Regions from separate parts of the Streptomyces sp. NPDC048191 genome, predicted to be linked through region 1. Evidence: riboswitches for the same ligand, from Rfam matches in the RefSeq annotation. Region 1 holds a riboswitch; the other holds the start of a gene.

Region 1 (15,135 bases):
GACGCGCGGCGGCGATGCGTCTGCACCGCGCCCGCCGCCGGCTGCGGACCGAGATCGACCGCATGGGCCCGGCCGGTCCGGCATCCGGCACACCGCCCCAACAGCGCACGCGCGGTACGGCGACGGCAGCCACGACACCCCCCGACGACCACTCGACTCCAGGCGTACCGACGGTCGGGCCACTGCCCGGGCACCCCGCGTCTCCACCTCCGGTGGGGCCCGACGGCGTGTCGTCGCCCGAGCAACGGTCGTGCGCCGATGTGTCCGGGGCGGGGGTGCCGGCCGTGCACCGCACACCGCACGGGTCCGCCACGACCGCCCCGCGGGCCGGGCAGCTGCCCGGTGTGAGTGGTCGGCCGGTCGGCTCCGCCCGGGCCGGCGACGATCCCACGGCCGGGGAGGGCGGGCCCGGCCGGCGGTCGTCGCAGTCCGCTTCCCTCGCCCCCGTCGTCGTATCCCTGAGCAAGGACCACCGCAATGCCTGATGAACTCGATCTGCTGCGTCGGGTCAACCCGGCGCCGGCACACGGCCCGTACTACGGCGACGGTCCGCTCGACCACGGCGCAGAGCGGCGGCTGGAGCTGCTGCTGGGCGAGGGCGAGGGCGAGAGCAGGCCCGCCCGGCTCCGCACTCCGCGTTCCCGGCTGTGGTGGGGCCTCGCCGCCACCACCGTAGTGCTGACCACCACGCTCACCGTGCTGCTCGGCGGCCCGGGCAGCCCGCCCGCCGTCGCGGCGCCGCGCCCGCTGGCCGTCCGCGCCCACTCCACGGCCGTACCGCTGGACCGGATGGAGGAACTGGCCGCAGCGGCCGCCGAGGACGGTTCGCCCGGTCTGCGCAAGGGCACCCATGTGCAGTCGTGGAGCCTCGGCATGAGTGACGACAAGCCGCCGGTCACCCTGCCCGAGGAGCGCGTGGTGCGGTGGAGCGCCGACGACAGCCACACCGAGCTCGTCGTGGCGACCGACCCGCGCCACCCGGGACGCCCGGTCCTCACCGACGAGGGCGACGCCCCGCGCCTGGTGGCGGACGGCCATGTGCTCAGCCGGACCACCTACCCGCCGAGCTGGAGCGACGCACCGCCCGAGGCGCGCCCCCCGCACGGTCCGGCCGCCCTGCGCGCCTACCTCGCCGAGACGGCCCGCACCGGCACCGGCTCCCTGTCCACGTCCGAACTCCTGGACGTCGTACCGGAGTTGCTGGACCACTGGACGCTCGGCGCCCGGGAGTCCGCGGCCCTTGTCCGGATCCTCGCGGACGCCAAGGGCCTGCGTCCCGCCGGGCAGGTGACGGACCGGCTCGGGCGTCCGGGGCAGGCGTACACGTACGACGGGCCGGGCGAGCGGCGGATGCTGATCCTCGATCCCCGTACCGGCGCCGTCCTCGGTCTCGAGACCACCTTCACCCGGGACGATCCCCGGTACGGGGTGAAGGCCGGGGACGTGATGGAGTACAGCGCCTGGATGCGCTGACCCCCATGCGCCCCGGTCCCTACGCGCCGAGCTGCCGGGCGGCGGCCTCCACGGTCTGCTCCAGCAGGGTGGCGATCGTCATCGGGCCGACACCGCCCGGCACCGGCGTGATCAGCGAGGCACGCTCCACGGCGGAGTCGAAGTCGACGTCGCCGACGTTCCCCGGGTTGTAGCCCGCGTCGATCACGACGGCGCCGGGCTTGACGTCCTGACCACGGATCAGCCGGGGCCGGCCCACGGCGGCGACGACGATGTCCGCCTCGCGGACCGCCGCCGACAGGTCGGCCGTCCGCGAGTGGCAGTACGTCACGGTCGCGTCCCGGGCCAGGAGCAGCATGCCCACCGGCTTGCCGAGGATCGCGCTGCGGCCCACGACCACGGCCCGCTTGCCGGCGGGGTCGACGCCGTACTCGTCCAGCAGCCGCAGGATGCCGCCGGGAGTGCAGGAGACGAAGCCGGGCAGACCGAAGCTCATCGTGGCGAAGGAGGCGAACGTGACGCCGTCGACGTCCTTCTCCGGCGCGATCGCCTCGAACGCGGCCCGCTCGTCGATGTGGTCGCCGACCGGGTGCTGGAGCAGGATGCCGTGCACCGCCGGGTCGGCCGACAACTCCCGTAGCGCGCCGACCAGTTCCTCCGTGGTCGTGGTGGCAGGCAGCGCCACGTGCCGGGACTCGATGCCGGCCTTGCGGCAGCGGTTCTGCTTCATGCGGACGTAGGTCACGGACGCCGGGTCCTCGCCGACCAGCACGGTCGCGAGGCAGGGCGCGGTACCGGTCCGTTCGCCGAGGAGGGCGGCCTTCTTCGCGGTGTCCTCGACGATGCGGCGGGCGAGGGCGGTGCCGTCCATGAGACGGGCCTGGGTCATGCTGCACACTCCTGGGCTGGATCGACTCTCTCGCCCAGCCGCGCGGCATCCACCACGGACCGCTCCCCGGTGGTACTCCACCTCAGCGCCAGTCACGGCCCGGGTACAGCGTAACCGAGCACCTCAGTCCCCGTTCGCGGAGTCCGTCACCAACGCGGCGGCCCCCCGCCGAGCCCCCGGCTGCCGCATCCGGTCCCGTCGCACCCGGCGTGGCCGGGCCCGGTGCTTTGCGGGTCAGGTGCCGTGAGATCCGGTGTCCGGGGGCCCGGGTGTGGGCGGCTCCGTGGTTCGCGGGACGGCCGGGGCGGGGGTTGGGGCGCCGAGGAGGGCGGTGGCGGGTCCGGTGCTCGGCGGCCGGGTGTGATCGGGTCGCCGCCCGGCTGATGACCCTCGCCCGGCACGGCGCGCAGGCCCGCCGCGAGGTGCTGCACTCGGACGGCCTGAGGTACTGGCAGTACGCGGAGGTGCTGCTGATGCTGCGCAGGTCGGGGCCACCGTACGCGTGCGGCTCTCGACGCTCGCCGAGCGGCTGGGCCTGACCCGGGGGTGCGCTCTCGGCCCGGCTGGGACGAGGAGGCGGGGCTGATCACCCGTACCCACGAGACCGGTGACCGGCGGCGGGTACGGCTCCGGTTCACCGGGGCCGGCCATGCCGTGTTCGAAGCGCACGCGGCAGCGGAGGACGCGGGCGAAGACGCGCTGCTCTCAGCGCTGACCGAAGCAGAGCGGCGGACACCGGCCGACCTGTCGCGGAAGCCGGTGCCGGCTGCCGAGGGCGCACCCGGGGGATCCGTCCCAGGCTCGCCCGGGCCGAGAAGGTCCAGGTCAGACGGGAGGTGACCTGGACCCTCGCGCATCTCCTTCCGGCACCTGTCATGCGGGGCTGTGCCTACTCGTCCCAGGCCTGGATGATCAACTGGTCGGCTATCTTGCCGTCGCGCAACGTGATCATCGACTCGGCGAGGACGCGCGTGCCGTCCCCGTACTGGCATGACTCGCTGAACGCGGCGTGTTCGCCCTGCACGACGCACCGCTCCAGCTTGTGTGTCATGTCGCGGCTGTAGACGTCGTCCAGCAACTCGGCGATCTGGCCCCTGCCGCGCAGGACGGTGGGGTGACTGGGCTGGTTGTTGCGATCGACGATACGGATCTCCGCGTCGTCGGCGTAGAGCGACAGAAGGGTGTTCCCGGTGGTCCCTTCTATGCCCCGGCGCAGTGTGTCGACGTCGAAAGCGGAACCTGTCGCGGTGCCCATGGGTGACCTCCTTCGAGCGCCCGCGGCCCGGCGGGGCGCGGGCCGCACGGACTCCCACCCTTCGAGACTCCTCCGGCCCGGCGGTCACGGCAAGCGCACGCGGCGGTCTCCGCCTCACGAGTGAGGAACGGCCCCGGCCCGTGTCCGGACGGGGCCCGGCACCGTTGCTGAGGGCATGATCTCAACACGACGTATCGTCGCGGCCCTCGGCCTCGCCGCCGGGGTCACGGGCCTTGCCGCACCGGTGGCGAACGCGGCCGCCGTGAGCGCACCGCACACCGGGCAGATCAACCCCATGACCGTGGTCGACTCGCTCGCCGTCAGCGACATCCCCGCCGATCACAGGGCGAAGGTCCCGCGGGTCTCGGAGCAGATGCGGGCGGTGAACAAGGTCGGCCAGCTGAAACGGCTGAACGAACTGCACCAGGTCACCGACCCCGTGGCCCCGGTCACGGGGCTGCTGCCGGCCGTCGGGGCCTAGCCACCGGCGGCGCGCCGTCCCGGGCCGAGGGGCCCGGACGCCGGGGCCGTCGGCGGGTGTGCACAGGGCCGTCCCGCGGGGCGGCCCTCACTGCTGTGCGGCCCCCGAGCCGGAGCCCGGCCCCGAGCCCAGCAGCGCCCAGTCACGGGACAGCGCGAAGGCCGAGGGCGTGACGCCCGGCGGGCAGTCCGGGAGACAGGCCGGGAGCATGCGGGTGAGCCGGTCCCCGGAGCCCAGTTCCAGCCAGGTGCGGACGCCGTCGCGGTGGAGCACGCCGACGGTCTCCGCGAAACGCAGCGGCGCACGCCGCACCCAGTACTCCGGCTCGGCCGTCTCGGCGCCCACCGGGCGCGCGGTGAGGTCGGAGACGAGGGGCAGCAGCGGCGCGCGCGGGTGGAGCGTGGCGAGGGTACGGCCGTAGGCGTCGAGGAGGCCGTCCGGGTGCGGGGAGTGCGCCGGGCCGCCCAGCAGCCGGGCGAGGGTACCCACCGCGTGACAGGCGTCCGCCAGGGAGAAGACACCCGCGGCGTACGCGGCGGCCATCCGCCCGGCCGCCTGCCCGAACACCACGTCCGGCCGGACTCCCCAGCTGTGCAGCAGCCGGTACTGCGCCACCTGGAGCGCGAAGACCGCCGGCCCGGAGAACGCCTCCCGGTCCAGCAGCGCGGCCGTACGCGAGTCGTCTCCGGCGAACATCACGCATTTCAGGGGAAGTTCGAGATACGGATCCAGGCGCGCGCAGATGTCGTCCAGCGCTTCGGCGAACACCGGGAATGCGTCCCGGAGTTCACATCCCGTGCCGGGGCGCGGTGCGGTGCAGGCCGAGAAAAGGAATGCGGTACGTCCATTGCGGCCGTCGAGAGACATGCCCCCATTGAGGCACGCCCGGTTCCGTGCACACACCAGGCAAACTCCCGCACCCAGCAAAAAGATTGCCATCATGGAATGACGTTATTCGGTCACATTCTTACCGGAGAGCGAGTAATTCTTACTGAGTGGCTCGTGCTTCTCGCCGGGGCACGCCGGCCCGGCCCATTTCGCCCGGCGGCCGGAAAGATCCGCGACGACCGCCGTGGTCCGCCCCGCCACCGATCGGTCGCGCGTAGTGTCTGCGGGGAAGGTCATCGAGGAAGGGGTCGGACCATGGCGCAGGAAGTGCGCGGCGTGATCGCACCGGGGAAGGACGAGCCCGTACGGGTCGAGACGATCGTGGTGCCGGATCCCGGGCCCGGCGAAGCCGTGGTGCGCGTCCAGGCCTGCGGTGTCTGCCACACCGACCTGCACTACAAGCAGGGCGGCATCTCGGACGACTTCCCCTTCCTGCTCGGTCACGAGGCCGCCGGGGTGGTGGAGTCGGTCGGCGAGGGCGTCACCGACGTCGCACCGGGCGACTTCGTCGTCCTCAACTGGCGTGCGGTGTGCGGCGCCTGCCGGGCCTGTCTGCGCGGCCGGCCCTGGTACTGCTTCAACACGCACAACGCCCGGCAGCGGATGAGCCTCGCCGCCACCGGGCAGGAACTGTCCCCGGCTCTCGGCATCGGCGCGTTCGCCGAGAAGACACTCGTCGCCGCCGGCCAGTGCACCAAGGTCGACCCGGCAGTCTCCCCGGCGGTCGCCGGCCTGCTGGGCTGCGGCGTCATGGCCGGCATCGGCGCGGCGATCAACACGGGCGCGGTCGGCCGGGGCGACTCCGTCGCGGTCATCGGGTGCGGCGGCGTCGGTGACGCGGCCGTCGCGGGGGCGAACCTCGCGGGCGCGGCGAAGATCATCGCCGTGGACATCGACGACCGCAAGCTGGACAAGGCCCGCACCCTGGGCGCCACCCACACCGTCAACTCCAAGGACACCGACCCGGTCGCGGCGATCCGCGAGCTGACCGGCGGCTTCGGCGCCGACGTCGTCATCGAGGCCGTCGGCCGCCCGGAGACGTACCAGCAGGCCTTCTACGCGCGCGACCTCGCCGGCACCGTCGTCCTCGTCGGTGTCCCCACCCCCGAGATGAAGCTCGAACTGCCCCTGCTGGACGTCTTCGGCCGCGGCGGCGCCCTGAAGTCGAGCTGGTACGGCGACTGCCTGCCCTCCCGCGACTTCCCCATGCTGATCGACCTGCACCTGCAGGGCCGGCTGCCGCTCGACGCGTTCGTCACCGAGACCATCCAACTGGACGAGGTGGAGAAGGCGTTCGAGCGGATGCACCAGGGCGACGTGCTGCGCTCGGTGGTGGTGCTCTGATGACGGTACGCATCGAACGCCTCGTCACCTCCGGGCAGTTCAGCCTCGACGGCGGCACCTGGGACGTCGAGAACAACGTGTGGATCGTCGGCGACGAGCGGGAGGTGATCGTCATCGACGCCGCCCACGACGCCGAGGCCATCGCCCGCGCCGTCGACGACCGGCACCTGGTCGCCATCGTGTGCACCCACGCCCACAACGACCACGTCAACGCCGCGCCGGCACTCGCCGACCTGACCGGCGCCACCATCTGGCTGCACCCCGACGACCTGCCGCTGTGGAAGATGACCCACCCCGGCCGCGACCCCGACCGGCACCTGCTGGACGGCCAGGTCATCGAGGCGGCCGGGGCCGACCTGACCGTGCTCCACACCCCGGGCCACGCGCCCGGCGCCGTCTGCCTGTACGAACCCGGGCTAGGCACCGTCTTCACCGGGGACACCCTCTTCCAGGGCGGTCCGGGCGCCACCGGACGCACCTACTCCCACTTCCCGACGATCATCGACTCGATCCGCGACAAGCTCCTCACCCTCCCGCCGGAGACCAAGGTCCTCACCGGCCACGGCGACTCCACCACCATCGGCGCAGAGGCACCTCACCTGGAGGAGTGGATCAGGCGCGGACACTGAGACCGCGTCCGCAACACCGACAGAGGACGTCCGGCTTTCCCGTGACAGTGGACGGCGACAGCAGTCACCGCACACGGGAGGCCGGACATGCCAGGACCACTGCAGGACAAGGCGGCACTCGTCGCGGGCGCGCCCCGGGGCGCCGGCCGGGGCGGGGACCTGCGGCTCGCCGCGCGGGCGCGACCAGCCCGCCGCGGACCCGCGGCCGGCGACGGTCAGGCCTCTCCCGCCCCCATCGCCTTCCGCAGCCGCCCCAGCAGCGCCCGCGCCGCCGGCAGCATGGGTCCCTCCGACCGCCACGCCAGGGCCACCCGACCGCGGGCGCGGGGATCGGCGAGCCGCAGGGTGGCGAGTCCCGGCCGGGGCCCGAGGCCGGGCAGCACCGCGACGCCCAGGCCGCGAGCCGCCAGCCGGCCCAACGCGTCGGGGGTCGCCGCCTCGAACGCGATGTGCGGCCGGAAACCCGCCTCGGCGCACAGCCGTTCCAGGACACCGCGCATCCCGGTGCCGCGCGGCAGGCCGATCAGCCGGTGCCCGCGCAGGGCCGTCGGCGGCACGGCACCGGCCGCGTCGTACTCCAGGAACAGGGGGTGTCCGGGTACGGCGACCACGACCAGCGGCTCGTCGATCACCACGTGCTGATCGACACCGGGCGGCGGTGTCTCCTCCGTGACGCCCAGCACCGCCAGGTCCAGCTCGCCCCGGCGCAGTGCCGTGAGCATCCGGTCCGAGGTGTCCTCGGTAAGCGTGACCTCCACCCGGGGGTGTGCCTCGTGGAATTCCGCCAGCTGCCCGGCCACGTCGAAGGCGTGCGCGAGGGTGCCGGGGACGAGACCGACGGCCACCCGGCCGCGCAGCAGCCCGGTGTACTCCTCCACCGTCTGCCGCACCCCGTCGACCGCCGCGAGCGCGGCCCGCGCGTACGGCAGGACGGCCTCACCCACCTCCGTCGGCCGCACCGAGCGGCCCGAGCGGTCGAGCAACGGTTGCCCCAACTCACGTTCCAGCTGCCGTATCTGCGCACTCAGCCCGGGCTGGGCCAGATGCAGCCGCTCGGCGGCACGGGTGAACCCGCCCTCCTCCACCACCGTCACCAAGTACCGCAGCTGCCGCAGCTCCATAACGGATCATGCTAGATGGCAGACGGATCATGTCTTGGACTTCCGGTCGGACGGTCAACATCCTGGAGACATGGGTAAATCACCGGACACCGCGGCCCTGAGGACCGCCATCGCCGCCGAACGACGTGAACTGGCCGATCTCTTCGAGGCGTTGACCCCGGCCCAGTGGGACGCGCCCAGTCTGTGCAAGGGCTGGCGGGTGCGCGAGGTCGTGGCGCACATGTCGATGGGCTTCCGTCACCGGACCGGCCAGGTGCTGTGGGAGCTGGTCAGGGCGCGCGGCAGTCTGCACCGCATGACCGACCGGCTCGCCCGTCGCGACGCGGCCGCCCATGCGGACGCCGCACTCGCCGGATTTCTGCGCACCCATGCCCACCATCCGTGGAAGCCCCCCGTCGGCGGCCTCGCCGCGGCCCTCGGTCATGACGTCGTGCACGGCCTCGACGTCACCGTCGCCCTCGGTCTGGACCGCGAGGTGCCCGGTGACCGGCTGCGCATCCTCCTCGACGCCGTCGATCCGCGCGCCTTCCGCGTCTTCGGCACCGACCTCACCGGCGTACGGCTGTGCGCGGACGACCTGGACTGGTCCTTCGGCTCGGGAGCGCCCCTGTACGGCCGCGGGCAGGACCTGTTGCTGGTCGCCTACGGTCGCGGACTTCCCGCGGGCCGGCTGCGCGGCGACGAAGTTCACCGTTTCGTCACAGCCTGACCGGAACCACAACCCCCGTGCTCCCGCGCGGGTCTAGTAGTCGGGAATCGCGGGAACATCGCGCAGGGGAGCCCCGGGGCAGGCCCTGGGCGACAAGGGGAGAAGAGGTTGCACATGGGGGACATACGCAGACACGGCGTCGTCGCGCTGGGCGTCACGGGACTGGTGGCGCCGCTCGCGCTCGCCGTCACCGCGGTGCCGGCCCAGGCGGTCACGAACTGCACCACGCAGGCAGGGCCGTACCAGAAGCAGGTGGAGGAGTTCCTCGGCCGGCCGGTGGACGGCAAGCAGTCCGCCGCCGACTGCAAGGCCATCAAGGCCTTCCAGGACAAGCACGGCATCACGCCCGACATCGGCTACGCCGGTCCCGTCACCTGGGGCGTGATGGACCTGATGAACAAGCAGAAGGCCGTCGGGAAGAACCCGAACAAGGACGGCAAGTGCCCGGTGAACAAGGGCCGGATCGCCTGTGTGAACCTCACGCTCCAGCTCAGCTGGATCCAGGACGGCAGGAAGCTCGTCCACGGGCCGGTCCCCGTGCGCACCGGCCGCAAGGGCTACGCCACCCGCACCGGCCTGAAGAAGATCTACTGGCGGGACATCGACCACGTCTCGACCGTCTACAACGTGCCGATGCCCTACAGCCAGTTCTTCGACGGCGGCCAGGCCTTCCACTCGGTGGGCCTGAGCATGTGGAACCCGCCGGGCTCGCACGGCTGCGTCAACATGACGACCAAGGACGCCAAGGCGTACTGGTCGCTGCTGAAGACGGGCGACGACGTCTTCGTCTACGGCCGCAAGCCGGGCACCTGAGCGGCACCTGAGCCGTCGCCGCCCGGCCCGTCACTCCTGCGGCGCGTCCCCGAAGTCGGGGATGTCCAGCCGGACGCCGCCCTGCCGCGCCGACTCGTGCGCGATGATGCCCGGCAGGGTGTAGCGGGCGGCGACCCACGCGTTCACCGAGGGCAGCGTACGGGTGTTGACCGCGGTCACGAAGTCGTCCACGAGGAAGTGGTGGCTGCCCTCGTGGCCGTTGTGCAGATGGTCGAACTCCCGCGGCAGCCCCGACCGGTCGTGGACCGGCGCCGAACCGGAGGTGAAGGCCGCACGCAGCTCCGGCGCGATGTGCGCGAGGGACGGGTCGTCCGGAGCCAGCGTCGGCTTGGGCTCCAGCAGTTCGCTGATGTCCTTCACCCCGTTCTTGTCCTGCCACAGCGCCACCGTCGCCAGCTGCTCCATGCTGGCCTCCGTACCGAAGAAGCGGAACCGGGACTCGCGGATGTGCGAGGGATAGCCGACCCGCCGGAACTCGTTCGTGCGGAACGATCCGCCGCCCGCCACCTCGAACAGCGCGGTCGCGTTGGACACGTCGTTGTCGAACCGGCTGACCGAACGATCGAAGACGCCGTCGCCGCGACCGTCCCGCACCCCGATCGCCGACACGCTCACCGCGTGGGTCCGCCAGGCCCCGAGCACCCCGCCCACCGAGTGCGTCGGGTACAGCAGCGGCGGATAGCTGGCGGTCGCCTTCCAGTCCTTGCCGCCGCTGTACTGGTAGGCCTCGTAGAAGCCCAGGTCCATGTCGTGGACGTAGTCGCCCTCGGCGTAGAAGAGCCTTCCGAAGGCGCCCTGGGCGATCTGGTTGCGGGCGTGCACGGTCGCCGGGTTGTACTGGCTGGTCTCACCCATCATGTACGTCAGTCCGGTCGTCCGGACCGCGTCGATGATCGCCGATATCTCCTCGGTGGTGATCGCCATGGGTACGGCGGAGTAGACGTGCTTGCCCGCGCCCAGGCCCTGCAGGACCAGCGGCCCGTGCGTCCAGCGCTGGGTGAAGACGGCGACCGCGTCGACCGCCGCCGACTCCAGCATGGCCTCGTAGGACGGGAAGGTGCCGGCGAGGCCCTGTGCGGCGGCGAGCCGCTCGGCCCGCTCGGGCAGCAGGTCGGTGACGTAGACGTCACGGACGCCGGGATGGGCCTGGAACAGTGTGGCGAACTGGCCGGAGAACTGGCCGGCGCCGACGATGCCGAGGGAGAAGGTCATGCCCATTACTTTTGAGGCGGAACAATCCAGTCGTCAAGGGGCGGGCGGGAGGCTTCTTTCTCGCGTCCGACACGCGATATGGTGAGCTGCTTACTTCTGAGGCGGAAAAAAAGGAGAGGGTCGGGTCCATGACCAACTGGCTGCCGCTGAGCCCCGCCGAGCGCTCGGTGGCGATCCAGGTGCTCGTGCACGGGCCGCTGTCCCGCACCGAGCTGGCCCGGCGGCTCGGGCTCTCCCAGGGCAGTCTCACCCGGCTGACCAAGCCGCTCCTGGATTCCGGGCTGCTGGCCGAGGCGCCCGAGACGGCCGGTCCGGCCCAGGCGCGTCAGGGCCGTCCGTCGCGGCCGCTCGACGTTGTGGCCGACGCCCGCTCCTTCCTGGGCTTCAAGATCACCGGCGACATGGTCTACGGCGTCGCCACCACCCTGCGCAGCGAGGTGACCGCACGACTCGACCGCCCGCTCACCACGCGCGAACCGGAGGCCGTCGCCGCGCTGGTCGCCGAGATGGCGGCCACCCTGGCCGAGGGGCGCCCCGCCCTCGCGGGCATCGGCATCGGTGTGGGCGGCCTGGTGCGCGAGCGGGCGGTGGTCGCCGAGTCCCCGTTCCTCGGCTGGCGCGACGTGCCGCTCGCCACACTGGTACGGGAGCGCACCGGTCTGCCGGTCGTGGTGGAGAACGACGTGGCCGCCCTGGTCGAGGCCGAGACCTGGTTCGGGGCGGGCCGGGGGCTCGACCGGTTCGCCGTCCTGACCATCGGGGCCGGCATCGGCTACGGGCTGGTGCTCGGCGGCCGTCGCGTGCCGTTCGCCGAGGACGGCCGCGGTTTTGGCCGGCACTGGATCATCGACCCGAACGGTCCGCTCACCCCCGCCGGAGAACGCGGCAGTGCCGTGTCCCTGCTCACCATCCCCAGCATCGAGTACCAGATCCGCGCCGCCACCGGCCGTGACACCACCTACGAGGAGATCCTCAGCGGTGCCGCCGGGGGTGAGCCCATGGCCGCCCGGGTGATCGGCGAGGCCGCCCGCGCCCTCGGGGTTCTGATCGCGCAGATCGCCAACTTCGCGATGCCGCAGAAGATCCTCCTCGCCGGGGAGGGTGTCGGCATCATGGATGTGGCCGGGAACACGGTCCACGAGACCGTCCGTGCCCACCGGCACCCGCACGCCGACCCGGTCGCCCTGGAGACGAAGATCTCCGACTTCCACGACTGGGCGCGCGGCGCAGCCGTGCTGGCGATCCAGGTGCTCGTGCTCGGTGAGTCCCTGGTGTGAACTCCCGCCCCTGGCTTGACACATTGACGTGATGAGTGCCACGTCCGTAATGCCCGTATCGCGTGTACTTACTCACAGCGCCTTCACCTCGCTCGGCATATGCTTCACAGCATGTCCACCACTGTTGAAGCCGCCCCCGAGCGCTCGGCCGCGGAGGTCAACGAGGAGATCAGGGCCCTGTGGCGCCGGTCGGGCGGGACACTGACCACCGAGCAGCGCGCGGAGTACCAGCGCCTCGTGATGGAGTGGGCCGCCGCGACCCCGCCGTCGCAGCGGGCGGCCTGACCGACCTCGCGCGGACCGCGCCGTATCGCCACCGAATCGTCCAGGGCACCCGTGAGCGCACGGGTGCCCTTCTCTCGTCGTAGGCGCCGGGGCGCGCCCTCCTCTCGTCAGCCCCAGGTCGCCGAGTAGTACCGCTGATAGGCCTTGCGGTCCTGCTCGGCCCGGATGTAGCGGGTCGCGACGAGCGCGATCAGGCTGCCCGCGACGACCAGCAGCCCCGGACCCACGTTACGGGTGTCCGTCAGCCGCGCCAGCAGCGTCTGTCCCTGGGCTCCCGTCACCGGTGCCGAGGAACCCGGCGAGGCCGCGCTCGGTGTGACCGCGCCCTGTGCGGCCGAGCCGGACGGCGCGGGGGAGGGGGCCGCGCTCCCGGCGGCTCCGCCGGCGTTCTGCGCCGCGACGATGAGCTTGACGTTCAGCGCCGCCAGCGCCCGCGTCACCGGCTGGAAGAACGTCGTCCCGCCCGCCGTGCAGTCACCACTGCCGCCCGAGGTCACACCGAGCGCGATCCCGTCGGAGAAGAGCGGCCCGCCGCTGTCGCCGGGTTCGGCGCACACGGTGGTCTGGATGAGGCCGGTGACGGTCCCCTCCGGGTAGTTGACCGTCGCGTTCAGCGCGGTGACCTGGCCGTCGTGCAGACCGCTCGTGCTGCCGCTGCGGAACACCCGCTGACCCACCGCCGCATCGGCGACCCCGGTGATCCGCACCCCGTTGCCGCCGCCGATCGCGACGACGTCGGCGCCGTCACCGGCCTTGCCGGAGGCGTACTGCACCAGGGAGAAGTCGTTGCCGGGGAAAGTGCTGCTCACCGTCCGGCCGAGCTGCTGGTTGCCCTGGTTGTCGGCGAACCAGGTGGATCCCGCGGGGCCGCAGTGACCGGCCGTGAGAATGAAGTCGCTCTGCCCGTTGGTGACGTTGAACCCCGCCGAGCAGCGGCCGCCGGTCGACAGGATCGGCTGGGCGCCGTTCAGCCGGGTGGTGAACGTTCCCTTCAGGCGCTCCATCCGCACGAAGCTGCCGATCCGCGCGGCGACTTGGCTCATCCGGGACCAGTCCCCGGCGGAGACCGTGCTGTCCGCGCTCACCACGACCCGGTTGGTGCGGTAGTCCACGGCCCATGCGGTGCCCGCGACCCGCGGTGCCGAACGCAGCGCGGCCGTGGCGGACTTGAGCTCGTCCATGCTGTGCGGGACGACCTTCGCCTCGGCTCCGGCGCGTCGTACCTCCCGCGCTGTGGCCTGGTCGGTGACCGCCACCACCGGCCGCCCGTCGGCGCCGATCCAGTCGCCCGCCGTCCGGGCCGTGCCGAGCCGCGCCACCAGACGGGCACCGGTGTTCCCGGCGCCGGTCGTGGCGGCGAGCGGTCTGGTGGCGGCCGGAGGCGTCTCGCTCGCCATGGCCGCCTGGGCGACCATGGCGCCGCCCAGGAGGAGTCCGCCGACCGCCGCCAGGCGTGTCACCCGCCTGACGATCCGTCGTCGTGCGTGCCGCATGCAGGGCTCCCGAAGCCGAACCGAACACGCGCCGCCCCGACCGGCGGCGGCGCGAGACCCTCGCGTCGTCGAGGGCCACCCCTCCATACGCACCCCACACCCCCGACGTTCACCAACCCCCCGATCCCCGCGGGCGCTTTGCTCGCCAGGGGTCCCCGCGGGGGAATCTGCTGTCCCGGGGTCCCCGCGGGGGGACTCTGCTGTCCCGGGGCCCCTGAGGGGATGGACGCAGGCCCTGCCGGGTTCCCGCAGGGCGGGGCTCGATGGCGCGGGGCTTCTGTGGGGCCGGTGCAGGCCCTGTCGGGTTCCTGCCGTTCGGGCCGTGCTGTTGGCGCTGCTCGCGGGGGATCTGCGTGCCGATGCAGCACAGGGCGGCTGGTGGACGGGCTGCGGGACGACGAACGGCTCCCCGGCCAGGCACGGGCCTCGGGGGGTCCCTGCCGACCGGACTCGACTCTCGCTGCGTTGCCAGGAGGACGGGCGCAGGCCTCGCGGGTCCCCGTAAGGCGGGGCTCAGGCCTTGCGGGGACCCGTATGACGGGGCTCAGGGCTTGCGGGCCACGCCGCCGAACATGGCGACCTCCGCCGGCTCGGTCCCTTGAGCGTCCTCCGGGCGCCAGCGCGAGCAGGACACGACACCGGGCTCCAGCAGCTCGAGACCGTCGAAGAACCGGGCCACGTCCGCGGGGGTGCGCTGGTTCAGCTTCGGCGTGCCGTGCTCGTTCCAGAACTTCACCGCCTCGTCCACGTCCGGCATCTCCGGATGGGTGACGGTGTGCGACAGCACCAGATGGCTTCCCGAGGGCAGCCGGTCGGTCAGGCGCCGTACCAGAGCGTACGGGTCCTCCTCGTCGCCGATGAAGATGACCACACCGAGCAGCATCAGCGCCACCGGCTCGCTGAAGTCCAGCGTCTTCGCAGCGTGTTCGAGGATCGCGTCGACGTTGCGCAGATCCTCGTCCAGATAGTCGGTGCGGCCCTCGGGCGTGCTCGTCAGCAGCGCACGCGCGTGCGCCAGGACCAGCGGGTCGTTGTCGACGTACACGATCCGCGACTCGGGCGCGACGCCCTGGGCGACCTCGTGCGTGTTGTCGGCCGTGGGCAGTCCGGTGCCGATGTCCAGGAACTGCCGGATGCCCACCTCGCCGACCAGGTGGCGCACCGCACGGCCGAGGAACAGCCGGTCGGCGCGCGCGTACTCCCCGATGCCCGGGTGCAGTTGACGTATCTGGTCGCCGGCCGCACGGTCGACCTCGTAGTTGTCCT
Region 2 (15,135 bases), on a different contig from region 1:
CCGCTGCCCTCCGACTGGGACGAGTGGGAGGAGGCCGGCGCCAAGGGCTGGGGCGCCGTCCCCATGGAGGCCTACTTCGCCCGCCTGAAGAACAACATCGTCTCCGTCGACGAGAAGGACCGGAACGCCATCGCCCGGGACTTCGTCGACGCCGCCCAGGCCGCACTCGGGGTACCCCGCGTCGAGGGCTTCAACCGCAAGCCGTTCACCGAGGGCGTCGGCTTCTTCGACCTCGCCTACCACCCCGAGAACAACAAGCGGTCCTCCGCCTCCGTGGCGTACCTGCACCCGGTGATGGACGAGCGGCCCAACCTGACCGTCCTGCTGGAGACCTGGGCCCACCGGCTGGAGCTGGACGGCACCCGCGCCGAGGGCGTGCACGTGCGCACCAAGGACGGCGAGGAACTGCTGATCCGCGCTCGGGGCGAGGTCGTCCTCTGCGCCGGCGCCGTCGACTCCCCGCGCCTGCTGCTGCACTCGGGCATCGGCCCGCGCGAGGACCTCGAAGCGCTCGGCATCCCCGTCGTCCGCGACCTGCCCGGCGTCGGCGAGAACCTGCTGGACCACCCCGAGTCGGTCATCGTCTGGGAGACCCACGGGCCCATCCCGGAGAACTCCGCGATGGACTCCGACGCGGGCCTGTTCGTGCGTCGCGACCCCGGACACGCGGGCCCGGACCTGATGTTCCACTTCTACCAGATCCCGTTCACGGACAACCCCGAGCGCCTCGGCTACGAACGCCCGCGGTACGGCGTCTCGATGACCCCGAACATCCCCAAGCCGAGGTCCCGCGGCCGCCTCTACCTCACCAGCGCCGACCCGTCCGTGAAGCCCGCCCTGGACTTCCGGTACTTCACCGACGAGGACGACTACGACGGCCGCACGCTCGTCGACGGCATCCGCATCGCCCGCGAGATCGCCAAGGCCGAGCCGCTCGCCGGCTGGCTCAAGCGCGAGGTCTGCCCCGGCCCGGAGATCCTCGGCGACGCCGAGCTGAGCGAGTACGCCCGCAAGGTCGCGCACACCGTCTACCACCCCGCCGGCACCTGCAAGATGGGTGCCGCCGACGACGAACTCGCGGTGGTGGACCCGGAGTTGAAGATTCGCGGGCTGGACGGCATCCGCATCGCCGATGCGTCCGTCTTCCCGACCATGCCCGCCGTGAACCCGATGATCGGGGTGCTCATGGTCGGGGAGAAGGCAGTCGACCTGATCGGAGGTGACGCCTGATGGCGCTCACAGTCCCCACACGCAAGCCGCCCACCACCGACACGCCGGTCTTCTCGGTGTCCGGCCTGTGGAAGGTCTTCGGCTCCAAGCCGGAGCGGATTCCCGCCGACGCCGAACTCGCCGCGCTCGAACCCGCCGAGCTGCGCGCCCGCACGGGCTGTACGGCGGCCGTCCGTGACGTCTCCTTCGACGTCCGCAAGGGCGAGGTCTTCGTCGTCATGGGCCTGTCCGGCTCCGGCAAGTCCACCCTCGTACGCTGCCTGACCCGCCTGATCGAGCCCACGGCCGGCACGATCGCCATCGACGGCGAGGACGTCCGCGCCATGGACAAGGGCCGCCTGCGCGAACTGCGCCGGCACCGCGCCGCCATGGTCTTCCAGCACTTCGGCCTGCTGCCGCACCGCACGGTCCTCGACAACGTGGCCTACGGCCTGGAGATCCAGGGCGTCGGCAAGGCCGAGCGGCGCGAGCGGGCCGCCGAGGTCGTCGCCAAGGTCGGACTCGAAGGCATGGAGCACCGCCGCCCCGGCCAGCTCTCCGGCGGCCAGCGCCAGCGCGTGGGGCTGGCCCGCGCCCTGGCCGTGGACCCCGAGGTCCTGCTCTTCGACGAGCCGTTCAGCGCCCTCGACCCGCTCATCCGGCGCGACATGCAGGACGAGGTGGTCCGCCTGCACCGCGAGGAGGGCCGCACGATGGTGTTCATCACCCATGACCTCAGCGAGGCCCTGAAGCTCGGCGACCGCATCGCCCTGATGCGCGACGGCCGGGTCGTCCAGCTGGGCACCCCGGAGGAGATCGTCGGTTCCCCGGCCGACGACTACGTCCGCGAGTTCGTCCGGGACGTTCCGCGCGAGCAGGTGATGACCGTGCGCACGGCCATGAAGCCGGGCGACTGCGGCGGCCGGGAGCACCCGGGGGCGCTGACGCCGGACGCGGTCGTCGCGGACGCGATCAGGACGGTGGCCGAGACCGGCACACCGGCCTGCGTGGTGGAGGACGGCAGCTGCATCGGAACCGTGGACCACGAGCTGCTGCTGGACGTCGTGGCGGGCATCGACGTGTGCGTACCCGGCCCCCGCACCAGCCCGGAGGCCGTCTGATGGCAACGCTCACCGTCCCGGCCGCCTCCCGTGCGAACCTCCGCCTGCTGAGGAGCCGAACCGCGGCGAAACTGCTCCTGCTCGCGCTCGTCACCGCCGTACTGCTGCCCCTGCTGCACGGCGGATCGTGGCCCCACCACCTGACCGTCAGCCTGGACAAGCCCCTCACCGGCGCCAGCAACTGGGTGATCGACAACCGGGACAGCCACCCGCTGTTCCTGTACTTCTTCGGCTACATCAGCAACGCGGTCGTCCTCTCCGTACGCGCCGTCTACCTCACGCTGCTCGCCGCGGGCTGGACCGGCGTCACGGTCTTCGGTGCCCTGGTGGCCTGGCGCGTCGCCGGTGTCCGTCTGGCCGCCGGCACGGCCATGGCCTTCCTGGCCTGCGGAGCGCTCGGCATGTGGGTCCCCACCATGCAGACCCTCGCGCTCATGGTGGTCGCGGTCCTCGCCTCCGTGATCGTCGGCGCGCTGCTCGGCCTCGCCGCCGGCCTCTCCGACCGCCTGGACCGCGCCCTGCGCCCGGTCCTGGACACCATGCAGGTGCTTCCCGCGTTCGCCTACCTCCTCCCCGTCGTCCTGGTCTTCGGCATCGGCGTCCCCGCGGCCGTCCTCGCCACCGTCGTGTACGCCGCCCCGCCGATGGCCCGCCTCACCGCGCTCGGCCTGCGCGGGGCCGACCCCGAGGTCCTGGAGGCCGTGGAGTCGCTCGGCGCGACCCGCCGCCAGCGGCTGCTGACCGCCCGTATCCCGCTGGCCCGGGGGGAGCTCCTCCTCGGTCTCAACCAGACGATCATGATGGCGCTGTCCATGGCCGTCATCGCGTCCGTCATCGGCGCCGGCGGCCTCGGTGACCGCGTCTACCAGGCGCTCGCCTCGGTCGACGTCGGCCAGGCCCTCGCCGCCGGCATCCCGATCGTGCTGCTCGCCATCGTGCTGGACCGCGTCACCGGAGCCGCCGGCGCCGGGGAGACGGGCGAGGGCCGGTCCCGGACCATCGGCTGGCCGTACGCCCTGGCCGTCACCGTGGCCGTCGCCCTGGCCGGCCGTCTGCTCGGCCGCCTCGACTGGCCGTCCGGCGCCACGCTGAACATCGCCGAACCGGTCAACCGCGCCGTCGACTGGATGACCAACCACCTCTACTCCGGCGTCCCCGTCGTCGGCGGTACGGCCGACTGGGCCGGCCACTTCACCACCTGGGTCCTGGACCCCGTCCGCGGCGGCCTGCAGTGGCTGCCCTGGTGGTCGGTGCTGCTGATCGTCGCCGCCCTGGCCTGGTCGATCGGCACCTGGCGCACCGCCCTGACCGCCGTCCTCGCCATGGCCGCGATCGGCGTGCTCGGCGTCTGGGAGCCGGCCCTCGACACCCTCTCCCAGGTGCTGGCCGCCGTCGCCGTCACCCTGGTCCTCGGGTTCGCGACCGGCATCGCCGCAGCCCGCAGCGACCGCGTCGAACGCGCCCTGCGCCCGGTCCTGGACGTGTTCCAGACCATGCCGCAGTTCGTGTACCTGATCCCGGTCGTCGCCCTGTTCGGCGTGGGCCGCGCCCCCGCCGTCGCCGCGGCCGTCGTCTACGCCCTCCCGGCCGTCGTCCGGATCACCGCGCAGGGCCTGCGCCAGGTCGACCCGGCCGCGCTGGAGTCGGCGCGCTCGCTCGGCGCGACCGGCCGACAGCAGCTGTGGCAGGTCCAACTCCCGCTCGCCAAGAGGTCGTTGCTGCTCGCCGTCAACCAGGGCGTGGTCCTGGTCCTCGCCGTCGTCATCATCGGCGGCCTGGTCGGCGGCGGCGCCCTCGGCTACAACGTCGCCTTCGGGCTCGCCCAGGGCGACCTGGCGACCGGTCTGGTCGCCGGTGCCGCGATCGTCTGCCTGGGCCTGATGCTCGACCGGGTGACCCAGCCCACCGAGCGACGCGCGAAGAAGGGAGCGTGACATGACGAAGCTCAAGCGCAGGACGGCGCTGATCGCCGCCGGAGCGGCCACCGTGTCGCTGCTCACCGGCTGCGGCGCCGCCGACATGACCAAGCAGGCCAGCCCGTTCGCGAACGCCCGGGGCGCCAAGTCCGTGACCCTGTCCGTGCAGTCGTGGGTGGGCGCCCAGTCCAACGTCGCCGTGGCCCAGTACCTCCTGGAACACGAGCTGGGCTACCGCGTCGACACCGTCCAGGTCGACGAGGTGCCCGCGTGGGACGCGCTCAGCCAGGGCCGGGTCGACGCGATCCTGGAGGACTGGGGCCACCCGGACCAGGAGAAGCGGTACGTCGAGGACAAGAAGACGATCGCGCACGCCGGCGACCTCGGGGTGACCGGCCACATCGGCTGGTTCGTGCCCACCTACCTGGCCCAGCAGCACCCGGACATCACGAACTGGAAGAACCTCGACAAGTACGCCCCCCTCTTCCGCACCGCGGAGAGCGGCGGCAAGGGCCAGCTGATGGACGGCTCCCCGTCGTACGTCACCAACGACAAGGCGCTGGTGAAGAACCTGAAGCTGAACTACCAGGTCGTCTTCGCCGGCTCCGAGGCCGCCCAGATCACCCAGATGAAACAGTTCGCCAAGGAGAAGAAGCCCTTCCTGACCTACTGGTACGCACCCCAGTGGCTGTTCAAGAAGGTCCCCATGACGGAGGTGAAGCTGCCGCCGTACAAGGAGGGCTGCGACGCGGACGCGGCGAAGGTGGCCTGCTCCTACCCGCACACCCCGCTGCAGAAGTACCTCAACGCCGGCTTCGCGAAGTCCGGGGGCAGGGCCGCGGCCTTCCTGAAGAAGTTCAGGTGGACCACCGAGGACCAGAACGAGGTCTCCCTGATGATCGCCGACCAGAAGATGTCACCCCAGGACGCGGCGAAGAAGTGGGTGGACAGCCACCCAGACGTGTGGAAGCGGTGGCTGTCCTGAACCGTCCCGTCACACGAGCGAGTCGGCGATCCCCCGCAGGGCGGCCGTCGCCCTGCGCTGGAGTCCCGGCCCGAAGGTGATGCGCGTGGCCCCGAGTTCGCCGAGTTCGGTGAGCGAGGGGCCCTCGCCGTCCGCGCGGGCCAGCACGTTGACCGGGCCCTGGATCCCGGCCCGCAGCAGGGGCAGCACACCGACGGGGGCGAGGATCGGATAGACGCAGTCCGCGCCCGCCGCCACGTACAACGCGGCCCGCTCGATGGCCCGTTCGGGATCCTTGTCGCCGTGCACGAAGACATCCACGCGGGCGTTGACGAACAGCCGGTCGGCGGCGGCCGAGCGCACCTCGGCGAGGAACTCGGCCTGCTCCCGCGGGTCCCTGAGGACGCCCCCGTCCGAGTCCTCCAGGTTGCAGCCGACCGCACCGGCCTCCAGCAGCCGCTCCACGATCTCCTTCGGCGCGAGCCCGTACCCGCTCTCGATGTCCGCCGACACCGGCACGTCCACCGCCCGGGCGATCCGGGCGACGGCCGCGAACATCTCGTCGGCCGGGGTCGCCCCGTCCGCGTACCCGAGCGACGCGGCCACCCCCGCGCTCGGCGTGGCCAGCGCCGGGAACCCGGCCTCGGCGAACGCCCGCGCGGAGGCCGCGTCCCAGGGGCCCGGCAGCACCAGCGGCTCCTCCGGGGCACGCCCCCGGTGCAGCGCGCGTAACACCTCGGCCTTGCTCATGGCAGGTAACCTCCCGGCGGGACTCGGCGGCTGACCATCAGGCGGTTCCAGCCGTTGATGACGGTGATCAGGGCGATGAGATGGGCGAGTTCGGCCTCGGTGAAGTGGTCCGCGGCCCTGTCGTACACCGCGTCGGGCACAAAGCCCTCGGTCAGCACGGTGACCGCCTCGGTCAGCGCGAGCGCGGCCCGCTCCCGTTCGCTGTAGAGGTCCTCGGCCTCCTCCCAGGCGGCCAGGAGCTGGAGGCGGTCCTCCGACTCCCCGTCCTTCCGGGCCGCCCGGAGGTGCATGTCGAGGCAGAAGGCGCAGTGGTTGATCTGCGAGGCGCGGATCATCACCAGTTCGGCGAGGACCGGATCGCCGAGCCCCTGCTTGGCGGCCGCGCTGAGCGCGGACATCGCCCGGCCGACCCTCGGGTCCAGCAGTTGCGTACGGCTCACTTGTGCTGCCCCGGCTGGTAGTGGCCCGGGGTCATCCGGGTGGTCACCCCGAACCGGTTCCAGGCGTTGATCACCGTGATCGCGGCGATCAGCTGAGCCAGCTCGGCCTCCTCGAAGTGCTTGGCGGCCCGCTCGTACACCTCGTCCGGCACGAACCCGTCCGTCAGGACCGTGATCGCCTCGGTCAGCTCGATCGCCGCCAGTTCCTTCGGGGTGTAGAAGTGCCGGGACTCCTCCCAGGCGCTGAGCTGCACGACCCGCTCCACGCTCTCCCCCGCCGCGAGCGCGTCCTTGGTGTGCATGTCGAGGCAGAAGGCGCAGTGGTTGATCTGCGAGGCGCGGATCTTCACCAGCTCGTACAGCTTGGGGTCCAGCCCCTGCTTGGCGGCGGTGTCGAGCCGGATCATCGCCTTGTAGACCTCGGGGGCGTGCTGGGCCCACTGCATGCGCGGGGCCTGCTCGGTGGCGTACTCGACCTTGTCCTGTGCGGTTCTCATGCCCTCGACCCTAGGAGCGAGGCAGCCCAGGAGTATGGTCCATTTCCATGGAGGAATCGTGGGCCACTCTGGGTGTAGACCTGCACCTCGAACCGACCGGTGCCGGCGGGCTGCGCCGGGGCCTGACCGATGCCCTGCGGGACGCCGTCCGCACCGGCCGGCTCGCGCCCGGCACCCGGCTGCCCTCCTCCCGCTCCCTCGCCACCGACCTGGGCATCGCCCGCAACACCGTCGCCGAGGCCTACGCCGACCTGGTGGCGGAGGGCTGGCTCACCGCGCGGCAGGGCTCGGGGACACGGGTGGCGGCGGGGGCGCCGGCGCCGTTCCCCGGCACGGGTGCGTCACCCCGGCGCCGGGAACCCGAGCGGCCCGCCCACAGCCTCCTGCCCGGCATCCCGGACCTGGCCGCCTTCCCGCGCACCGAGTGGCTCAAGGCAGCCCGCCGCGCCCTCGCCGCCGCCCCGTACGACGCCCTCGGCTACGGCGACCCGCGCGGCCGCCCCGAACTGCGCGCCGCCCTCGCCGGCTACCTCGCGCGCGTGCGCGGCGTCCGGACGGACCCGGAGACCGTCCTGATCACCTCCGGCTTCACGCACGCCCTGCGCATCACCGCGGCGATGCTCGGGGCGCGCGGCGTGCGCACGGTGGCGGTCGAGTCCTACGGCCTCGACACCTACTGGGGCCTGCTCCGGCAGGCGGGCCTCGCCACCCCCGCGCTGCCCTTCGACGAACACGGCACGGACACCGGGGGGTTGCACGGTGCCGGTGCGGTACTCCTGACCCCCGCCCACCAGTTCCCCATGGGTACACCCCTGCATCCCGACCGGCGGGCAGCCGTCGTGGACTGGGCGCGGCGCACCGGCGGGCTGGTCCTGGAGGACGACTACGACGGCGAGTTCCGCTACGACCGGCAGCCCGTCGGCGCCCTCCAGGGCCTCGCCCCCGACCGCGTGGTCTACTTCGGCACCGCCAGCAAGTCCCTGGCGCCGGGACTGCGCCTGGGGTGGATGGTGCTGCCCCCGTCGCTGGCGGAGGCGGCGGCCGCGGCGAAGGGCGGCACCGACACCGTAGGGGTGCTGGAGCAGCTCACGCTCGCCGAGTTCATCACCTCCGGTGCGTACGACCGGCACGTCCGCTCCTGCCGGCTGCGCTACCGGCGCCGCCGCGACGCCCTCGCCGCCTCCGTGTCCGCCCGCGCGCCCGAGGTGACGGTCACCGGGATCGCCGCCGGACTGCACGCGGTGCTGCTGCTGCCGCCGGGCATGGAGCGGTCGGTGGTCCAGGCGGCGGCGTGGCAGGGCCTGGCCCTGCACGGCCTGTCCTTCCACCGGCATCCGCAGGCCGTCGCCGAGCCGCTGGACGCGCTGGTCGTGGGCTACGCGACCCCGCCGGACAGCGCGTGGGCGGGCGCGCTGGAGGCGTTGTGCCGGGTGTTGCCGTAGGGGGCACAGGAGCCCGCACCCGTCAGGCGTCGCCCGCCTGCTCCACCGGGGCCTCCCCGAAGCGTGCGAGCGCCAGCGCCCCCGCCACCGCCACCGCGAACCCGAGGACCGCCAGCCAGGTCAGCCCCTCGCGCGTGCGGTCGCCCAGCCAGACCACACCGATCGCCGCCGGCCCGATCGTCTCGCCGATCACCATCCCGGCGGTCGCGGTGGTGACCGAGCCCCGCTGGAGGGCCGACGTCAGCAACATGAACGCGGCGCCTCCTCCGATCAGCAGCGCATAGGTCGCCGGGTTGGCCAGGAGAGCCAGTGGCGCCAGGCTGTCGACCAGCCGTACCGACACCTCCACCACCCCGAACCCGAACCCCGCCCCGAGGCCGAGCGCCAGCGCCCGCCCCGGCCCGGACAGCCGGCCGCCCGCCAGGGCGAGCAGCAGCATCCCGACCGCCACGGCGAGCATCACGTACCGCAACGTGTCCGACCCGCCCTGGTCGCCCTCCGGCCCGGACGCCAGGCCCAGCATCGCGAGCCCGGCGCACACCACGGCCACCGCGCCCCACTCCGTGCCGCTCAGCCGCACCCGCAGCAGCCGCGCCGCGACCACGGCGGTCACCGCCAGACTCGCCGCCAGGGCCGCGCTGACGGCGTAGATCGGAAGGGACCGCAGCGCCGCGATCTGGAACAGGAAGCCCAGCCCGTCCAGCGCGAGCCCGACCAGGTACCGCCACTGCCGCAGCGCCCGCAGCAGCAGCGCCGCCTCACCCCCGCCGCCCGTACCGGCCTCCCGCGCCGCCACCGCCTGCAACACCGTCGCGGTGCCGAAGCAGACCGCCGCGCCGAGGGCGCACACCATTCCAAAGAACACAAAGTGACTCTAGGAGACGGCTGACCCGGCCACCCCCTGTGGTCTGCGCTCTTACCGTTCTCTAGGCTGGCCGCCGACATCAGCCACTCGAACACGGACACGGGGGACACGAACATGGCTGACACCCGTCGGCGGCTGCGCTCCGGCACGGTCGTCCTCGGCGGCATGGGTGTGCTGGCCGCCGCCCTGACCGCCTGCTCGTCCGACCCGGACAAGCGCTGCGTCGACCGCGACAGCTACACCCTCGCCAAGGGCTACAGAATCGTCTCCGACAAGAACTGCAGGACCACGTCCCTCAAGACGTCGGTGAACGGCTCCTGGTACTACGGCGGCAAGAAGAAGGGCTCGTGGGTGGACGACGGTTCCTTCACCCGGCCCCACCGCAGCTCCTCGGGCTCTTCCGGCGGTCACGGGGTCCACCGCGGCGGCTTCGGCGGCGGGTACCACGGCTCCGGCGGGTGATGGAAGACCCGCATGGAACGCCGTACCACCACCCCGCGCCCCGGCTGGCAGCAGACCGTCGAGGAACAGGGGCTCGTCTATCCCCTCACCCGGTACCCGGACGGCTCGCTGCGCCCCTACTGGGACGAGAGCGCCTACTACGTCTTCGGCCTGGAGGAGATCGAGGCGCTGGAGGAGACCGTCGAGGAGCTGCACCGGATGTGCCTCGCGGCCGCCGGGCACATCGTGGCCGAGGACCGCCTCGCCGACCTCGGCATCACCGACCCGCGGGTGGCCGCCGCGGTCACCGAGGCCTGGCGCCGCCGCGCCGAACTCCCCTCCGTCTACGGCCGGTTCGACCTCCGCTACGACGGCATCGGCCCGGCCAAGCTGCTGGAATACAACGCCGACACCCCGACCTCGCTGGTGGAGGCCGCCTCACCGCAGTGGTTCTGGATGGAGGAGCGCTTCCCCGGCGCCGACCAGTGGAACTCCCTGCACGAACGCCTCGTCGAGGCCTGGCGGTCCCAGGCCGCGCTCCTCCCGCCTGGCAGCCCCCTGCACTTCGCGCACTCCTCGGCCGACGAACTCGGCGAGGACCTGATGACGGTCGCCTATCTGAAGGAGACCGCCGAACAGGCCGGCCTCGACACCGACTGGCTGTCCATGGAGGAGATCGGCTGGGACACCCTCTCCGGCCGCTTCGTCGACAACCGGCTCCGCTTCATCCGCGGCATCTTCAAGCTCTACCCGTGGGAGTGGCTCACCACCGACGCCTTCGGCGGGCACGTCCTGGACACCCTCGACAACGGCGGCGGCAGCGGCAGCACCCTGTGGATCGAACCCGCCTGGAAGATGCTGCTGAGCAACAAGGCCCTGCTGGCGATCCTGTGGGAGCTGTACCCCGGCCACCCCAACCTCCTGCCCGCCTACCTCGACGGCCCCCGCGAGCTGGCCTCCACGGCCGGCTACGTCGCCAAGCCCCTGCTCGGCCGGGAGGGCGAGGGCGTCACCGTGCACGAGCCCGGCGCGCCCGCCGTACTCCGTGACGAGCCCTGCTGCTACCAGCAGTTGGCGCCCCTGCCCGCCTTCGCCGGCAACCACGTCGTCCTCGGCGCCTGGGTCGTCCGGGACGAGCCGGCGGGCCTGGGCATCCGCGAGTCCACGGGCCTGATCACCGACGAGTACGCCCGCTTCCTGCCGCACGTGATCCTCTAGGGCCTGCCGTTCGGATCAGGTCGCAGGACGGCGCCGGGGCCGATCGGCGCCGCGTCTGCTGCGTGATCCAAACGACAGGTCTTAGGCGCCCAGGACGGCCGTCAGCTGTTCCAGACCCCAGTCCAGGTCCGCCTCGTCGATGATCAGCGGCGGGGCGATCCGTACCGTGTGGCCGTGGGTGTCCTTCACCAGGACCCCGCGGTCCATCAGCCGCTCCGACACCTGCCTGCCGGTACCGATCCCCGGCGCGACGTCCAGGCCGGCCCACAGTCCGCGGCCGCGCACCGCCGTCACCGTGCCCGTGGCCGGCAGGGCCGCCAGCGCCCGGTGCATCCGCTCGCCCAGTGCCGCCGCCCGGGCCTGGAACTCGCCCGTGCGCAGCATCGCGACCACCTCCAGGGCCACCGCGCAGGCCAGCGGATTCCCCCCGAACGTCGACCCGTGCTCGCCCGGCCGGAACACCCCGAGCACCTCCGCGCTCGACACCACCGCCGACACCGGCACGATGCCGCCGCCCAGCGCCTTGCCCAGCACGTACATGTCCGGGACGACGCCCTCGTGCTCGCACGCGAAGGTCCGCCCGGTCCGGCCGAGACCCGACTGGATCTCGTCGGCGACGAACAGCACGTTCCGCTCCCGGGTCAGCTCCCGGACGGCCGGGAGATAGCCGGCCGGCGGCACGACCACCCCGTTCTCGCCCTGGATCGGCTCCAGCAGCACCGCGACGGTGTTCTCCGTCAGCGCCTCCCGCATCGCCGTCAGGTCGCCGTACGGCACGATCTGGAAGCCGGGCGTGTACGGCCCGAAGTCCGCCCGGGCCTCCGGGTCGGTGGAGAAGCTGATGACCGTCGTCGTACGGCCGTGGAAGTTGCCGCCCGCGACCACGATCTTCGCCATCTCCGCGGGCACCCCCTTGACCCGGTACCCCCACTTCCGGGCCGTCTTCACCGCGCTCTCCACCGCCTCCACGCCGGTGTTCATGGGCAGCACCATCTCCATCCCGCACAGCTCGGCGAGCTGCGTGCAGAACGCGGCGAACCGGTCGTGCAGAAAGGCGCGGGAGGTCAGCGTCACCCGGTCCAGCTGTGCCTTGGCCGCCTCGATGAGCCGCCGGTTGCCGTGCCCGAAGTTGAGCGCCGAGTAACCGGCCAGCAGATCCAGATAGCGCCGCCCCTCCACATCCGTCATCCAGGCCCCCTCCGCCGAGGCCACGACGACCGGCAGCGGGTGGTAGGTGGGCGCACAGTGCGCTTCGGCGGCGGTGATGAGGTCTTCTGCAGCGGTCATGGCCTCTCCCGGAGACGGCGGTGGCCCCCTTCCTATCCTCGCTCGCATGGTGGACGCGGGACCTGCGCGCTCCGGCGCGCCCGGTAGGCTGATCAGCGGGCCGTGACTGGCGCGCTGGGATGGGACGGACCATCGGGGAGCGGCCCGAGTGTGATGTGTGCCGTGCGCCTGGGCCGAACGTGAACGCTGTACGCACACCGTCCGGAGGTCCTCATGCCAGAGCAGCAGCCCCTCTCCACCGAGTCCACCGCCTTCCGCGCCGCTCTCGACGTCATCCGTGCCGTGGAGCCGCGCGTCGCCGACGCCATCGGCCAGGAGGTCCACGACCAGCGCGAGATGCTGAAGCTGATCGCCTCCGAGAACTACGCCTCGCCGGCCACCCTCCTCGCGATGGGCAACTGGTTCAGCGACAAGTACGCCGAGGGCACCGTCGGCCGCCGCTTCTACGCCGGCTGCCGCAACGTCGACACGGTCGAGGCACTGGCCGCCGAGCACGCCAGGGAGCTCTTCGGTGCCCGGCACGCCTACGTCCAGCCGCACTCCGGCATCGACGCCAACCTGGTCGCCTTCTGGGCCGTCCTCGCCGACCGCGTCGAGGTCCCCTTCCTTCAGAAGACCGGCGCCCGCCAGGTCAACGACCTCTCCGAGGCCGACTGGGCCGAGCTGCGCCAGGCCTTCGGCAACCAGCGCATGCTCGGCATGTCCCTGGACGCGGGCGGCCACCTCACCCACGGCTTCCGCCCGAACATCTCCGGCAAGATGTTCGACCAGCGGTCCTACGGCACCGACCCGGCCACCGGCCTGATCGACTACGAGGCCCTGCGCGCCCAGGCACGCGAGTTCAAGCCCCTGATCATCGTGGCGGGCTACTCGGCGTACCCCCGTCTGGTGAACTTCCGGATCATGCGCGAGATCGCCGACGAGGTCGGCGCGACCCTGATGGTCGACATGGCGCACTTCGCCGGTCTGGTCGCCGGCAAGGTCCTCACCGGCGACTTCGACCCGGTCCCGCACGCCCAGATCGTCACCACCACCACCCACAAGTCACTGCGCGGCCCGCGCGGCGGCATGGTCCTGTGCGACGACTCCCTCAGGGACCAGGTCGACCGGGGCTGCCCGATGGTCCTCGGCGGTCCGCTCCCGCACGTCATGGCCGCCAAGGCCGTCGCCCTGGCCGAGGCCCGGCAGCCCGCCTTCCAGGACTACGCCCAGCGCATCGTCGACAACTCCCGCGCCCTGGCCGAGGGCCTGACGCGCCGGGGCGCCACGCTGGTGACGGGCGGCACGGACAACCACCTCAACCTGATCGACGTGGCCACGTCCTACGGCCTCACCGGCCGCCAGGCGGAAGCGGCCCTGCTCGACTCCGGCATCGTCACCAACCGCAACGCGATCCCGGCCGACCCGAACGGCGCCTGGTACACCTCCGGCATCCGCATCGGCACCCCCGCCCTGACCACGCGTGGCCTGGGCACGGCGGAGATGGACGAGGTGGCGGGCCTGATCGACCGCGTCCTGACCACCACCGAGCCGGGCACCACCAAGTCGGGCGCCCCGAGCAAGGCCGCGCACGTCCTGGACGAGAAGGTGGCGCAGGAGATCGCCCAGCGGGCGACGGACCTGGTGGCCGGCTTCCCGCTGTACCCGCAGGTCGACCTGGGCTGAGACGCCCCGCAGGGGCGTGGGGAACCGCGGGCCACGCGCGGTTCCCCACGCACAGAACCCCCCGATCCCTCTGCGACAATGAAAGACATGGCCACTGCTGATCGCCCCCGCGTGCTCTCCGGCATCCAGCCCACCGCCGGTTCGTTCCACCTCGGCAACTACCTCGGCGCCGTCCGCCAGTGGGTGGCCCTGCAGGAGTCCCACGACGCGTTCTACATGGTCGTCGACCTGCACGCGATCACGGTCCCGCAGGACCCGAAGGAGCTGCGGGCCAACACCCGGCTCGCCGCCGCGCAGCTGCTGGCCGCGGGTCTGGACCCGGACCGCTGCACGCTCTTCGTCCAGAGCCACGTTCCCGAGCACGCCCAGCTCGCCTGGATCATGAACTGCCTCACCGGCTTCGGCGAGGCCAGCCGCATGACCCAGTTCAAGGACAAGGCGGCCCGGCAGGGCGCCGACCGCGCCTCCGTCGGCCTCTTCACCTACCCGATCCTGCAGGTCGCCGACATCCTCCTCTACCAGGCCAACGAGGTGCCCGTCGGCGAGGACCAGCGCCAGCACGTCGAACTGACCCGCGACCTCGCCGAGCGCTTCAACGGCCGTTTCGGCGAGACCTTCACCATCCCGAAGCCGTACATCCTCAAGGAGACGGCGAAGATCTACGACCTGCAGGACCCGTCGATCAAGATGAGCAAGTCGGCGTCCACGCCGAAGGGCCTGATCAACCTGCTCGACGAGCCGAAGACCACCGCCAAGAAGGTCAAGAGCGCCGTCACCGACACCGACACCGTGATCCGCTACGACGCGGAGAACAAGCCGGGCGTGTCGAACCTCCTCACGATCTACTCCACCCTCACCGGCAAGCCGGTCTCCGAACTGGAGCGGGAGTACGAGGGCAAGATGTACGGCGCCCTCAAGACCGACCTCGCCGACGTCATGGTCGAGTTCGTGACGCCTTTCCGGGAGCGGACCCAGCAGTACCTGGACGACTCCGAGACGCTCGACTCGATCCTCGCCAAGGGCGCGGAGAAGGCGCGCGCGGTCGCCGCCGAGACCCTCGCGCAGGCCTACGAGCGGGTGGGATTCCTGCCGGCGAAGCACTGAGGAGCACGGGCCGGCGCCGCGGCGCACGACCGTACACGCGTCCGAGTGGGCGGAGCGCTGCACATCACTTCCGCTGCGCCTGCCCACAGGACATCCATAGCCGTACAGTCGATATCCGACGGCCCGGACGAGAAGGCCGAGAAGACGACGGAAGCGACGACAGGAGAAGACGTGGGGACCGTAACGATCGGCGTGTCGATCGCGGTCCCGGAGCCT

What was found. Region 1 has a riboswitch for ZMP and ZTP ahead of AB0D93_RS29820 (bifunctional 5,10-methylenetetrahydrofolate dehydrogenase/5,10-methenyltetrahydrofolate cyclohydrolase). Riboswitches for the same ligand answer to the same signal wherever they lie in the genome.
Region 2: another riboswitch for ZMP and ZTP. It lies ahead of AB0D93_RS11565 (glycine hydroxymethyltransferase); the one in region 1 lies ahead of AB0D93_RS29820 (bifunctional 5,10-methylenetetrahydrofolate dehydrogenase/5,10-methenyltetrahydrofolate cyclohydrolase).

Annotation. Positions count from the first base shown of each region.
Region 1 is NZ_JBEZMO010000022.1:119,227-134,361, reverse strand. Features, by position in the region: partial or broken gene AB0D93_RS29830 (sigma-70 family RNA polymerase sigma factor) at 1-65, shown strand, start outside; gene AB0D93_RS29825 (CU044_5270 family protein) at 478-1,473, shown strand; gene AB0D93_RS29820 (bifunctional 5,10-methylenetetrahydrofolate dehydrogenase/5,10-methenyltetrahydrofolate cyclohydrolase) at 1,493-2,341, opposite strand; ZMP/ZTP riboswitch at 2,367-2,447, opposite strand; gene AB0D93_RS29815 (hypothetical protein) at 2,725-2,880, shown strand; gene AB0D93_RS29810 (nuclear transport factor 2 family protein) at 3,231-3,596, opposite strand; gene AB0D93_RS29805 (hypothetical protein) at 3,772-4,077, shown strand; gene AB0D93_RS29800 (acyltransferase domain-containing protein) at 4,165-4,944, opposite strand; gene AB0D93_RS29795 (S-(hydroxymethyl)mycothiol dehydrogenase) at 5,221-6,309, shown strand; gene AB0D93_RS29790 (MBL fold metallo-hydrolase) at 6,309-6,938, shown strand; gene AB0D93_RS29785 (LysR substrate-binding domain-containing protein) at 7,154-8,059, opposite strand; gene AB0D93_RS29780 (maleylpyruvate isomerase family mycothiol-dependent enzyme) at 8,130-8,768, shown strand; gene AB0D93_RS29775 (L,D-transpeptidase family protein) at 8,883-9,581, shown strand; gene AB0D93_RS29770 (Gfo/Idh/MocA family oxidoreductase) at 9,612-10,814, opposite strand; gene AB0D93_RS29765 (ROK family transcriptional regulator) at 10,943-12,091, shown strand; gene AB0D93_RS29760 (hypothetical protein) at 12,191-12,376, shown strand; gene AB0D93_RS29755 (S1 family peptidase) at 12,484-13,869, opposite strand; gene AB0D93_RS29750 (SAM-dependent methyltransferase) at 14,414-15,135, opposite strand, start outside.
Region 2 is NZ_JBEZMO010000005.1:223,720-238,854, reverse strand. Features, by position in the region: gene AB0D93_RS11625 (GMC oxidoreductase) at 1-1,230, shown strand, start outside; gene AB0D93_RS11620 (glycine betaine/L-proline ABC transporter ATP-binding protein) at 1,230-2,330, shown strand; gene AB0D93_RS11615 (ABC transporter permease subunit) at 2,330-4,264, shown strand; gene AB0D93_RS11610 (ABC transporter substrate-binding protein) at 4,266-5,231, shown strand; gene AB0D93_RS11605 (isocitrate lyase/phosphoenolpyruvate mutase family protein) at 5,241-5,960, opposite strand; gene AB0D93_RS11600 (carboxymuconolactone decarboxylase family protein) at 5,957-6,400, opposite strand; gene AB0D93_RS11595 (carboxymuconolactone decarboxylase family protein) at 6,397-6,897, opposite strand; gene AB0D93_RS11590 (PLP-dependent aminotransferase family protein) at 6,945-8,339, shown strand; gene AB0D93_RS11585 (DMT family transporter) at 8,362-9,192, opposite strand; gene AB0D93_RS11580 (hypothetical protein) at 9,319-9,666, shown strand; gene AB0D93_RS11575 (glutathionylspermidine synthase family protein) at 9,679-10,863, shown strand; gene rocD (ornithine--oxo-acid transaminase) at 10,945-12,150, opposite strand; ZMP/ZTP riboswitch at 12,243-12,331, shown strand; gene AB0D93_RS11565 (glycine hydroxymethyltransferase) at 12,364-13,815, shown strand; gene trpS (tryptophan--tRNA ligase) at 13,903-14,919, shown strand; gene AB0D93_RS11555 (2'-5' RNA ligase family protein) at 15,091-15,135, shown strand, end outside.